DNA from 2 places in the Psychrobacillus sp. NPDC096389 genome. Region 1 is predicted to be linked to the other one. Evidence: a T-box and tRNA genes for the amino acid it is inferred to sense, from the RefSeq annotation. Region 1 holds a T-box; the other holds one or more tRNA genes.
What was found. A T-box is a leader RNA that pairs with one kind of tRNA and senses whether it is charged. The one in region 1 lies ahead of ACIQ38_RS07370 (valine--tRNA ligase), so its partner is inferred to be a tRNA-Val.
Positions count from the first base shown of each region.

Region 2: it has a tRNA-Val gene. The T-box ahead of ACIQ38_RS07370 (valine--tRNA ligase) is inferred to sense a tRNA for this amino acid. The anticodon was not compared.

Region 1 is NZ_JBIWFB010000002.1:225,383-231,912, reverse strand. Features, by position in the region: gene ACIQ38_RS07370 (valine--tRNA ligase) at 1-1,420, opposite strand, end outside; T-box leader at 1,582-1,808, opposite strand; gene ACIQ38_RS07365 (hypothetical protein) at 2,032-2,670, opposite strand; gene ACIQ38_RS07360 (5' nucleotidase, NT5C type) at 2,734-3,306, opposite strand; gene ribD (bifunctional diaminohydroxyphosphoribosylaminopyrimidine deaminase/5-amino-6-(5-phosphoribosylamino)uracil reductase RibD) at 3,303-4,409, opposite strand; gene ACIQ38_RS07350 (GTP cyclohydrolase II) at 4,402-5,160, opposite strand; gene hemL (glutamate-1-semialdehyde 2,1-aminomutase) at 5,991-6,530, opposite strand, start outside.
Region 2 is NZ_JBIWFB010000004.1:282-6,811, reverse strand. Features, by position in the region: gene ACIQ38_RS11570 (CdaR family protein) at 1-370, opposite strand, end outside; gene cdaA (diadenylate cyclase CdaA) at 363-1,202, opposite strand; gene ACIQ38_RS11560 (zf-HC2 domain-containing protein) at 1,318-1,947, opposite strand; gene sigW (RNA polymerase sigma factor SigW) at 1,960-2,535, opposite strand; gene rocF (arginase) at 2,702-3,607, opposite strand; gene ACIQ38_RS11545 (GNAT family N-acetyltransferase) at 3,673-4,263, opposite strand; tRNA gene ACIQ38_RS11540 (tRNA-Ala) at 4,938-5,010, opposite strand; tRNA gene ACIQ38_RS11535 (tRNA-Gln) at 5,039-5,113, opposite strand; tRNA gene ACIQ38_RS11530 (tRNA-Tyr) at 5,120-5,203, opposite strand; tRNA gene ACIQ38_RS11525 (tRNA-Val) at 5,224-5,299, opposite strand; tRNA gene ACIQ38_RS11520 (tRNA-Thr) at 5,423-5,495, opposite strand; tRNA gene ACIQ38_RS11515 (tRNA-Asn) at 5,509-5,583, opposite strand.

The DNA of each region.
Region 1 (6,530 bases):
TTTTGAACTCTTCATTTTCAGCGTTTGGCCAGCCTAGTGTAGAGAATGGCCATAGTGCAGAGGAGAACCAAGTATCTAGCACGTCTTCATCTTGATTCCAGTTTTCCGCATCTGCCGGAGCTTCGTGTCCAACATATACTTCGCCTGTTTCTTTATGGTACCAAGCTGGAATTCGATGACCCCACCATAATTGGCGAGAGATACACCAATCATGGATGTTTTCCATCCAATTTAAATATGTTTTTTCAAAGCGGTCAGGTACAAAGTTTACCTTTTCTTCCGCTTGTTGAAGCTTCACTGCTTCTTCTGCTAGTGGTTGCATTTTAACGAACCATTGTAAAGAAAGATATGGCTCTACAACTGCTCCACTACGCTCTGAATGTCCAACAGAGTGAAGATGTTCTTCAATTTTGAATAAAACACCTGCATCTTGTAAATCTTTGACGATTTGTTTACGGCAATCAAAACGATCCATTCCGTCATAAGATGCTGCGTTTTTATTCATCGTACCATCTTCATTCATAACTAAAATTCGTTCTAAATTATGGCGGTTTCCAATTTCAAAGTCATTCGGATCATGTGCAGGTGTAATTTTCACTGCTCCACTACCAAATTCCATATCTACGTAGTCGTCTCCAACGATTGGAATTTCACGACCTACGATTGGTAGCTTCACTGTTTTCCCGATTAAATGTTTATAACGCTCATCTTCTGGATGTACCGCAACTGCAGTATCCCCAAGCATCGTTTCTGGTCTAGTTGTGGCAATATCAATAGAACCAGTACCATCTGTTAGGGGGTAGTGCATATGATAAAATGCACCCTGTACATCTTTGTGAATTACTTCAATATCGGATAGGGCCGTTTTTGTTGCAGGATCCCAGTTAATAATGTACTCACCGCGGTAAATAAGTCCTTTATTATATAGCTTAACGAAAACTTCTTTTACGGCATTTGATAAACCTTCATCTAATGTGAAACGCTCACGTGAGTAATCTAGACCAAGTCCTAGTTTTGCCCATTGTGCACGGATATGACCAGCGTATTCTTCTTTCCATTTCCATGTTTCTTCGACAAATTTTTCGCGACCTAGATCGTAACGAGAAATATTTTCTGAACGTAGCTTTTCTTCTACTTTTGCTTGTGTCGCAATACCTGCATGGTCCATACCTGGTAACCAAAGTGCATCGTACCCTTGCATACGTTTCATACGTATTAGAATATCTTGTAGAGTAGTATCCCAAGCATGACCTAAATGCAATTTTCCAGTTACGTTTGGTGGTGGTATTACAATTGTATACGGTTTTTTATCACTTTCTGGGTGAGCTTCGAAGAATTTCCCTTCTAGCCACCACTCATATCGACCTTTTTCAATCGACTGAGGATCGTACTTCGTAGGCATCGTTGTTTCGTTTGTCATATTTTTTCCTCCTCAAAAAGAATATCAATTACGCCTCGGCGTAATTGCGTCCAGATTTTGAATCGAGCAAGCTCGATTAACTCCTTACAAAATCTGTGACATCCGCCGGAGGCTTTATATTCGTTCACACTTGAACAAATATAAAAAAACTCCTGTCGTCATTAAAGGACGAAGGAGTTTGTTCGCGGTACCACCTTTATTCGCAGATGCCAAAATGCACATCACGCTCTCAATTCGATAACGGCTTCAAACCGGCATTTGCTACTCTTAGTTCACAAATGCTGCTCATGGGCTACCTTCAAACGGTGATTAACAGAAACATTTCAGCAAGTTGTTTCCTTTCTTTTGATAACCAGGTCATTTTACTCTTCCCATTCATTGCATCATTATTTAGATGTCCATATTGTACCTAATCTTATCATATGTCGTCAAGTCAAGTCTCGTGAAAGGAGAAAATTATGAAAAGAAAAGGCTATAATCCTTATTTACTACCTGATTGGCTACGGAAAACACGGTTTTATTGTAAAGGTGTTATTATTCCTATTTGTGGTTTTCAAGTAATACGTGTTTTAATTGTCCCAACCACATGGGACATCTTAATACTTGTTTTGTTACTCTTCCTCTGTTTTTGTTTTTACAGAGACATAATTTGATGGAAACGAAAGCTTTGAGTAGCCATCATCCAAATCCAAAATGAATTGAAGTTCTGACTCTTCTCTTTTTGCCTGTTCGTTTTCAGGTGTTTCTTTTGTTTCCTTTGTTTCCTTTGTTTCTTTTTCTTCCGATATCGGTTCCAATTCTATTTTTTTCTCGATCTCAATTTCGAGTTCGATTTCTTCTTGGTTAGGACCTTCAAATTCGCAATGAACAGACCATGCAATTTCAATCGCTGCATGCTCTGTTTTTCTCGTCTTCACATGTTGAACGTTCAAAGTAGGTGAACTGCCTGACCGTATTTTATCCTTAGCAATTTCTATACTCATTGGTACAGCATATTCAAAATAACCTACTTCACCTTGCACATCTAAATCCTCAATTTGAGTCACTTCACTCGTAGCATGATGTGCATGTTCACCTTCTTCAAACTCAACATGACAGGTAATATGGTAAATCCCTATAATTTGGATAGCTTCTTCTGTTTCTTTTTGTTCAAATTGCGGCGTAACTGCCACTGTTCTTACTTCTTTTGGCACACCAAAGCTTGCAGGAAAAAGAAACTGCTCTTTTACATCCCAATTTTTTACTTCCATTTGTCATCCTCCTTCATATAGGACAACTTATGAAAAATTAGGAAGGAATAGAACTCACTTTTACTAGCGGTTCCGTTCCTCTACGAGCTGCTTCCATTCAGACCAATCAGAAAATCTCGGAATAGTTAAATGCTTATTATAAGATTGTGTTTTCACATATACTTTCGTTTGACAATCAGCGAGTGTGTTTAATACGTCCGGTTTATCATCGAAGTAATAATCCAACCTTAACTCTTGAATGATCGCTACTTTTTCTTGATCTTTCATCCCACAGTGAAAATTTTCATCTTTAACTGGAAAGCCTTGTTCTCTTAACCATGTTTTTGTCCGTTCACCATGCTCGGCCGGTCTTGCTGTTATATAAAAAACTTCATGTCCATCATCAGTTAATTGCTGTAACATTTCTACAGCATCCGGATAAGGTGGACAATTCGTATAATATATTTCTTCTAAAGAGTTGTTCCACATTTGAGACCCTTCTTCTGCAGTCATTCCAAAAGGCTCGTGGATTTCTACTTTGTTCAACGAATGAAAAATATCTAGTGCAATATTTTGATTTAATTTTTTATTATACAGTTGAAAAGCATGCTCACGAAGATTGATTAATGTATCATCAATATCGAACCCAAATCTCATTCTATTATCCCTCTTTTGTAAACTGGATATCCGACAAACTTAAAATCTTTCCCGATTTTTACAATTTCCGTATCCATTAATTCTACTGCTTCATCCATATTTTCAATTCCAGTACCACCAAGAAATGAAGGTGCATTTTTTCCACCGATTAATTTCGGAGCGATATAAATAACTGCTTTATCGATTAAATTGTTTTCTAGAAATGCGGAGTTAACCGTACCTCCTCCTTCTATAAGCAGTGAAGAAATTGATTTTTCTCCAAGAATAGTTACGACTTCCAATGGATTTACATGGCTCGGATCAGACGTATGGAAAATAGTAATACCTAATGTTTCTAAAGCAACTTTCTTCTCTTCATCATAGTTTGCACTTGTAAAGATCCATGTATCAGCAAGCTTATCCGTCACCAATTTCGATTCTAGGGGGATTCTTAAAGAAGAATCTAGCACAACTCGAAGTGGATTTCTACCGTTTGGGATTCGTGTAGTTAACTCTGGATTGTCTGCAATGACCGTGTTAATCCCTACTAATATCGCCATATGTTCATTGCGTAAATGATGAACGTCAAGTCTTGCATCTTCTGAAGTAATCCATTTACTATGACCTGTATGTGAAGCGATTTTTCCATCAAGCGTAATGCCTGATTTCAATGTAACGAACGGTTTGTTTTCAACGATGAATTTGTTAAATACTTCATTCATTTTACGAGAAGCATCTTCTTCTACACCTACAATTACTTCGATACCTGCATCTTCTAAAATTTTGACTCCTCGTCCAGATACGATGGGATTAGGGTCTAATGTTGCAATGACAACCGTTTTTATTCCTGCTTTTACGATTGCCTCTGCACATGGACCAGTTCTCCCGTGATGGGAACAAGGCTCAAGTGTTACATAAATCGTTGCGCCTACTGTTTTATCTCCTGCCATTCTTATCGCGTGAATTTCTGCATGGGGCTCACCAGCTTTCATATGAGCTCCTACACCAACGATTCGATTTTCGTTGACAATCACTGCTCCAACGAGTGGGTTAGGATCTGTTTGTCCTTTCATGGCTTGCGCATTTTGCAGCGCAAGATTCATATAAAAAGCATGATTAGTCATGTAGGAATGTACCTTCTTCCTCCAAATGTCCTGAACGTTTGATTTTCGTTTGTAGGTAGCGCTCATTATATTCCGACACATCGCCCCATAAAGGTGTACGCCCAGAAACGGAAAGTCCTGCGTCTTGCAATGCTTTAAGTTTTTTCGGATTGTTCGTGATTAACGTCACCGGTTTTGCACGCAATGCTTTTAACACTTCAATCGCATCACTATAATTTCTTGAATCATCTACAAATCCTAGTTTTTCATTTGCTTCTACTGTATCTGAACCATTTTCTTGAAGGATATATGCCATTGCTTTACTAAATAAACCAATTCCTCTACCTTCATGGTTTGCTAAATAAAATAGTGCACCTGAACCATTGTCCACAATCATTTGCATGGATTGTTTTAATTGGAAGCCACAGTCACAACGTTTGCTTCCGAAAATATCGCCCGTATGGCAAATAGAATGCATACGAATTAACGCTTCTGCATCATTGTGGAAATCACCATATACGAGTACACTCGATTGCTGATACTCCGCCAAATTAGCAGAAGATAAATTATCAATGATTTGACCGATGTCTTCTGTTTCTTCTTTGCTATTTAACCAGCAGTACCACTGGAAGTTAACTGTTTCTCCGTGTAAATTAACAGGAAGTCGGATAGGTCCAACTAAATAGATAGAACCTTCTTCTGCTTTAAGTACTTGAATTTTATCTTTTAAAACATTAATAGCGTCATTTGTAACAGTTTGCATATTGACCATGCTATATTCCTCTTTTCTTGTAACTAAATTACGTTTTCATCTATATTATTCTATATAGATTACTTTTCGTAAGCAATTATATTTTAGTAATTGAATAATGTCAAATATGTTGGTCTAAAAGATGAATGGCGAAACGAGACTAGATAACCTTGTTGCGCATTATGGGGACAATGCGTCTTATATTGCTCTATTAGAATCCACTGTGATTTTCGCTGCAGGACGGATGCTTTCCGTGGGGTGAGTGATGAGCCTTCACCGCCGCGCCTACGCGCGTACGTTGTGAAGTCTCATCTTACTCACTTAATCCCTTCGGAGTCGCCGCCCTGCAGCGAAAATCAATGGAAATCACTAACTTATCAGTGTCTGGAATTAACAATAAATGGTTGAGTGAGACAATATAGACTGGGAACTCGACAAAATAGTCGAGCAAATGCCGGCTAGGCAAGTTCTATGGGCTTTTAGACATATTCTTATTATAATCCGCTTAAATCATGATCGTCTCAATCCAAGTAAAGAGCTATTGTATTGAATTAGTTGCTCTCATCGGCAATTTAGTTGCTTCCATGCTGAGTTTAGTTGCTTTCGTACTGAAATTAGTTGCTTTCAATACCTTTTTGATTGCCCTTAGCCATTTTTTGGAATTATGTATACCACTGTGAGACCTGCAAGAACGTTAGCGACGTAGTGGCTTATCACTCGACCGGCGAAAATATAGCGGTCTCCTTATTAAGCTTGCTACCGTGCAGTATCCCTATACAATAACATATCCTCTACTTCCTAAATTCCTATAAGATAATACAAAGGGCCTTGCGTTTACAAGGCCCTTTGTATTATCTTGCTAGTTTTTCAAATACAGTGTGGAATGCTTGTACCGTTTTTTCAATATGTGCTTCGGTATGTGCACTTGATAAGAACAAGCCTTCAAATTGAGATGGTGGTAGATAAATGCCTTCTTCTGCCATTAGACGGAAATATTTAGCGAATAGCTCCAAATCAGATGTTTTCGCTGTATCAAAATTAATTACGTCTTCATTGGTAAAGAAGAACCCGATCATCGAACCTGCTCGATTGACTGTATGTGGAATATTATAATTGGTTGCCGCTTCACGGAAACCTTTTTCTAATTGATCACCTAGTTTGATGAAATATTTATAGGTATCTTCATTTAAACGAGAAAGTGTTTCATAGCCAGCTGTCATCGCAAGCGGATTTCCGGAAAGTGTTCCGGCTTGATATACAGGACCACTTGGAGCGATCATTTCCATTATTTCACGTTTTCCACCGAAAGCACCAACAGGTAGACCGCCGCCGATTACTTTTCCAAGACAAGTTAAATCTGGTGTAATGCCAAAATAACCTTGTGCACAATT
Region 2 (6,530 bases), on a different contig from region 1:
CATTAACAGGGTCAATCCTCACTTTTAATTTATCTGAAAAGTTTTCAGTTGAAAATGGTACTGTATGTTTGCCAAACGTTACCTCTCGAAGATCAATAAATACTTTGTAATCCTTCATCACTTTCGTAGAAAATACTTGTTGTGATGGCCCTTCTATATTCACCGTAACAGTTTCTGGAACCCCTGTTACAACAGAATTCTCATCGTCATAATATACCTCTACTGGTACATCCCGAAGAACTTCTACGGACGTAGTCGTTGTGTTCATATTATTTTTATCCATATCCGATTTCACAGAAACGAATAACAAAATGGCGAGTACCAATGCAATTATTCGTAAAAACCATGGATTGCCCATCATTTTATCCATTCTGTTTCCCCCTCCACAACCATTTAGAAGAAGTTACTTGTTCCTCTGTTGGTCCAAACCAAAGGCGCTTCAAGTGATTTTCAAATTCTTCCATGGATAAATTTCGATGGAGATCTCCATTAGATGTTAAACTGACCGCACCGGTTTCTTCTGATACAACAATCGTAATTGCATCCGTTACTTCACTCAAACCAATTGCTGCACGGTGCCGCGTTCCAAGCTCTTTGGAAATGAAAGGACTTTCAGATAACGGCAAATAACAAGCCGCCGAAACAATTTTATTTTTTTGTACAATTACTGCTCCATCATGTAAAGGTGTATTTGGTATAAAGATATTAATCATTAACTCAGAAGTAAGATGCGCATTTAACTGGATTCCGGTTTCAATGTATTCTGTTAAACCCGTCTCTCTTTCAATGGAAATCAATGCCCCAATCCGACGTTTCGCCATATAGCTTACGGACTTTTTCATAGCCTCTATTAAACGATGTTTCTCTTCCTCTTCTTGCATCGATGAACTTCTTGCGAAGAGCTTACCTCTACCTATTTGTTCGAGCGCTCTTCTTATTTCAGGTTGGAATATAACGATAATGGCAAAAAAACCAATACTAATTACATTTTCAAGCAACCAGCCAAGCGTATCCATTCCTATAAAGTCAGTCACTACTCGAGCAATTATAATAACGAATATTCCTTTTAATAGTTGAACTGCTTTCGTACCTTTTATTAAAGTTATTAATTTATATATTACAAACCATACAACTAAAACATCTAAAATATTTACAATAACGTTTACTGGCATTAAACTCGTAAACTGCTCCATAAACGACATGTGGCATCCCCCACTTTTCATCACAAATCCATTTAAGGTAAGTATAACATAGTTGCCCAATTCTCTACATTTTGGGGCGAAAAAAGTCTATCCGACTTACTGGATAGACTTTCTACTATTTTGTCTCTTCTTTTTCAAAGAAAGACACGACTTCTTTTGCACCGTCTTTTATATTAAACCAAAGCCAATCAAATACTTCGTTAATCTCTTCCGTTTTACCAGTAATAACGGCTGTTGAAGCCATATATTTCGTACCATTAATGACGGTTAAATTACCGTCCAGCTCCCCATCAATTCGAACATCACCATTTCGGACAACTAAATCGCCTTTTACGACTTGTCCTTCGGGGATAATAACCGTTTCACCTTCCACTACAACATTTTCTTGCTTAGTAAAAGAGAATTGCTTCTCTTCATTGAAATTACTGAATATCGCACTACTCATAAATAAAAAGAATAAAGCTGCTGCAGTCAGAATTGGATGACGCCGCAACCATCTACTTACACCAGCATGTGATTTTTCTTTTGGCAGTCTCGCCATAACCGCTTGACTAAAATTAGACGGTGCCTCCACATGAGCTGCTCCTTTTACAAAAGCAACCACATCACTTAACTCATGCATATGAGCCTGACAATCCACGCATGACTGCAAATGAGATTTTAACTCAAGCTCATGTTCACGGCTAATTTCACCATCTAGATATTCATGCATATAGTGAACAATTCGCTCTGGACACGCATTCATCGTGATTCCCTCCTATAAAAAATTGGGCTGCCTGCTTAACTGTTTTCTAAGTAGCTCTCGGCCTCTATGAATTCTTGTTTTTACTGTTCCAAGTGGTAATTCTAATATCTCACTGATCTCTTGTAAAGATAATTCTTCCATATACTTCAAGACAATAGCCGATCGGTATTTATCCGGTAGACGGCTTATCTCATATTGTATTCGATCTTGCAGCTCAAGCTTCATGAGTTCCTCTTCCGGCAGTTCATCTGCTGCTGCAATTTGAGAATACATATCGAGTCCTTCTGTGCCTTTTACTTCTGCATCTAAATAATAATCCGGCTTTTTTTTCCTTATACGATCAATACACAGATTGGTTGCAATACGGTAAAGCCAAGTTGAAAATTTTCTCTTTTGATCAAATGTGTGAATGTTGATAAAGGCTCGCACAAATGCTTCTTGTGCAATATCTTCCGCTTCATGGCGATTTCCCAGCATTCGAAAACATACTTGAAATAGCCTATGCTGATACAGGTCGACAATCTCCGCGAATGCGTCTTTATCGCCTTTTAACACTTGTTTTATTCGTTTATTCACTAACGCATCCATCGTGATTTTCCCCTCCGCCTCGTGCGGCTGTCTTACCTATACGTATGAAGGTAGCAACAGGTTTCATTTTTTTATCTATATATTTATTTTACCAAATATTCCATGCTTTATGTTGATAATAAAAAAAGAAAAGCAGACTATTTGCCTGCTTCTTAATCAATTTGTATTATATTAGACTTTCACCAAACAGTGAACCCATTAATCCAACCGCAACATCTGCTGTTTTATTCTTTTCATCCAGAATTGGATTTACTTCTACGAATTCAGCTGAAGTGATTAAATTGGACGAATAGAGCATTTCCATCGCTAAATGGCTTTCACGATAACTAATACCACCAGGTACAGGTGTACCAACCCCAGGTGTATAAAGTGGGTCTAAACCATCTAAATCGAGTGATAAATGGACACCATCTACATTACGTTCCTGAAAATAGGCAATTGTTTGATTCATTACTTCTGTCATTCCATGCTTATCAATTTCATGCATGGAAAATACTTTAATGCCCTTTTCTTTTATTAATTCACGTTCGCCTGGATCTACAGAGCGAGCACCAATAATGACTACGTTTTCTGGTTTAATCTTTGGAGCGTAAGCGCGTATATTCACTAAGTCTTCATGACCTAAGCCAAGACTCGCAGCTAGGGGCATTCCATGAATATTCCCAGAAGGCGAAGTTTCAGCTGTATTCAAATCGGCATGTGCATCGTACCAGATAACCCCTAAGTTTTCATAACGATCCGCAAGACCCGCAAGTGTTCCGATTGCAATACTATGATCTCCACCCAGTACTAGAGGATACCTTCCTTCAGAAAGTACTTCATGGACTTTGTTTGCTAGTTTTGTATTTCCTTCTATTACAGCTTCCAAATTGCGTAAATGAGTATTTGGCGATTGTTCTTTACGAGTATGACTAATCGCAATATCTCCCTCATCTTTAACGGTGTGACCAAGAGCCTTCAGGCGTTCCTCGACGCCAGCATATCGAATAGCACTAGGTCCCATATCAACCCCACGTCTATTTTGCCCAAGATCCATAGGTACTCCAATTATTGAGATATTTAACTTATTCATGATTTTATACCCCCTTCATACGTCTATTGTAAATCCTAAAGGGGAAATGGCTCAACTCGGCATTTTTATGAATATTTATTCATTAACTGAACAAGGTGGCTTTTTACTTCCGACCACTCACTCTCAATGATCGAGTAAACTACCGCATTTCTCACCGTTCCATTCGAGCGAATTCTTTCATTACGAAGAACTCCCTCTTTTATTCCTCCTATGCGTTCAATCGCCCGCTGCGAGGTAACATTCAACTCATCCGTCTTAAACTGGACACGTATCATTCCTAAATGTTCAAAGCAGTGTTTTAAGAGCAAGTATTTACATGTGGTATTCACATGTGTCCGCTGAAACTTTTTACCATAAAAAGTAGAACCGATTTCACAGGCATGATTGGTGTGATCCATCCCATAAATACGCGTCGTGCCCATTATTTCCTGTGTATCAGCATTTTCCACTACAAATGATAGTGCCGTTTTTTCTATATCCATTTGATAAATACCAACTTGTAGCCAATTATTAAGCTGTTCTTTGTTTTCAATTTTATTCAACATAAATTCAAATATTTTGGGATTATAGAGCTCCCATAAAAACGGAATGTCACTCTCTTTTAACGGTCGTAATGTCACATCTCCATATACGATTGTTTCAGCCAAACTCAACACCTCACTTTTTATTTCATCATAATTGATAGGAGGGTGCATTGAAAAGTTTTTTATCTCAGAAACTTTGAAATTAATTAATAGAAAAACTGACTTGTTCAAAGAGCCAAAATTTTAATTTAAGAAGGAACAAAGGCGCCTATTTTTACCTAGAAACTGCAAGTGGATGTTATTAAGATTTATAGGGTGCTATAGAGATAATATGTCTTAGAGAGTTCTATTAGGCGAGCGACGAGTCGCTACGTCGCTATCGCTCCTACAGGGTCTCACACCATCGTGAAAAACCCCAAAATTATGTAGTTATCAATTAGTAAATTCCAAAGAATGGCTAAGGACAATCAAACAGCTAGTGAAAGCAACGAACTTCATACTGAAAGCAACTAAAATGAGCATGAGAGCCACTAAATTGCCAACGAAAGCAACTAATTCTTAAAACAGTAAGTTTACTTGAAGTGTGACGACTATGATTTCGACATATTATAAGAATAATATGTCTTAAAGCCCGCCTAACTCGCCAGCTAGCATCTGCTAGATAGGTTTTTCTTGTTCCACCATTTATTTTTATTTCCTAATTCTATTTTGTTAGTAACCCCCATTTTCCTTATAACTTTATTATTTGCCAAAACAAAAAAATCTTTCCAGTAAATACGGAAAGATTTTTTATAATATATAAGTTATGGAGCCTAGCGGGATCGAACCGCTGACCTCCTGCGTGCAAGGCAGGCGCTCTCCCAGCTGAGCTAAGGCCCCGTGAAAATTGAAATTAAAAAGTAGTTTGTGGCTGGGGTACCTGGATTCGAACCAGGGCATGACGGAATCAAAATCCGTTGCCTTACCGCTTGGCTATACCCCAATAAACTGGTGGAGGGGGACGGATTCGAACCGCCGAACCCTAAGGAGCGGATTTACAGTCCGCCGCGTTTAGCCACTTCGCTACCCCTCCAGGCTATGGATATAAATGAATGGTGGAGGATGACGGGCTCGAACCGCCGACCCTCTGCTTGTAAGGCAGATGCTCTCCCAGCTGAGCTAATCCTCCTGGGTTATAAATCACGATTACCAATGCAGTTCTGCAAGAATCGGACAAGAACTATAATAACATATTTGTTGCTGTTGGGCAAGTAGTTGTCTAGGTTTTTTTACATTCATTTTTCAAAATGTAAGCTTCCAAGCGGGTTCGAACCGCTGACCTCTTCCTTACCATGGAAGCACTCTACCTGCTGAGCTATGGAAGCACAGACAAAAAAATGGCTCCGAAGGTAGGACTCGAACCTACGACCGATCGGTTAACAGCCGATTGCTCTACCACTGAGCTACTTCGGAACAATGCATCTAATTAAAGTACAAATATAATTATAACAATTATATTTTATATTTCAAGTCTTTTTCTTCACATTTTTAAAAGATTCTAATCCAGATCATTCTTTAGTTATTTTTAATGTTTTGGATTGAGTTATGTAAATTTTTTAGACTATCATTAGAACGATTTTCTAACTAGAACATTACTAGAAAGGTTGCCAATATTACTATTAGAAAACTAATTATATACCTGAAGTAGATTACTACTAAGCTACTACTTCGTAAAATAGAATATTTATATAAAAAGAGAGGTTATTTGCACTCCTTACTGTTTACTTGTATATAGAGTGTTCTTCTAATCGATTTACTTGCACTTTATCACTTTTAGTTATAAGTAAGAAGCTGATTTTATCAAAGAACAAAAACACAAGTATCTATCTCTTCCCCCGCAGGAAGATGGAGCAAAAACGCATGAAGACTGCTCTCACCTAATACAAGTGATTTTGTTTGTGAAACGAGCAGTGTAGGAGCAAAATGTTGGCTTATAGAGGCGGAATTGGTCACGTGTAGAAAGTTATCCATGTTTCTTAGATTTCATAGTTCCTTAACGTAATAAAAAGCGCTAGAGAAGCCTGCGCGCGAAATTCAACTGAAACTGTCCAATTATCAATATCAACTAGCTAAAAAGATGATTTTATCCAGTTTTTCCATTGAATGAATTCGGTAAATAGCTTAGGGCAACCAATTGATCATTGAAAACAACCCGTTCTACTTGAAAAGCAATCAAATCAGCACGAGAGCAACTAAAATAATGGTAAAATAAACTAATTCTTAAAATAGAAATTTTACTTGAAGTGAAATAACGATGATTTCAACATATTATAAGAATAATATTGTTTTAAAGCCAGTGGAACCAGTCTAGCATCTTATTATGATTCTACTGGTTTGTCATGTTCAACCACTTTTTTGTT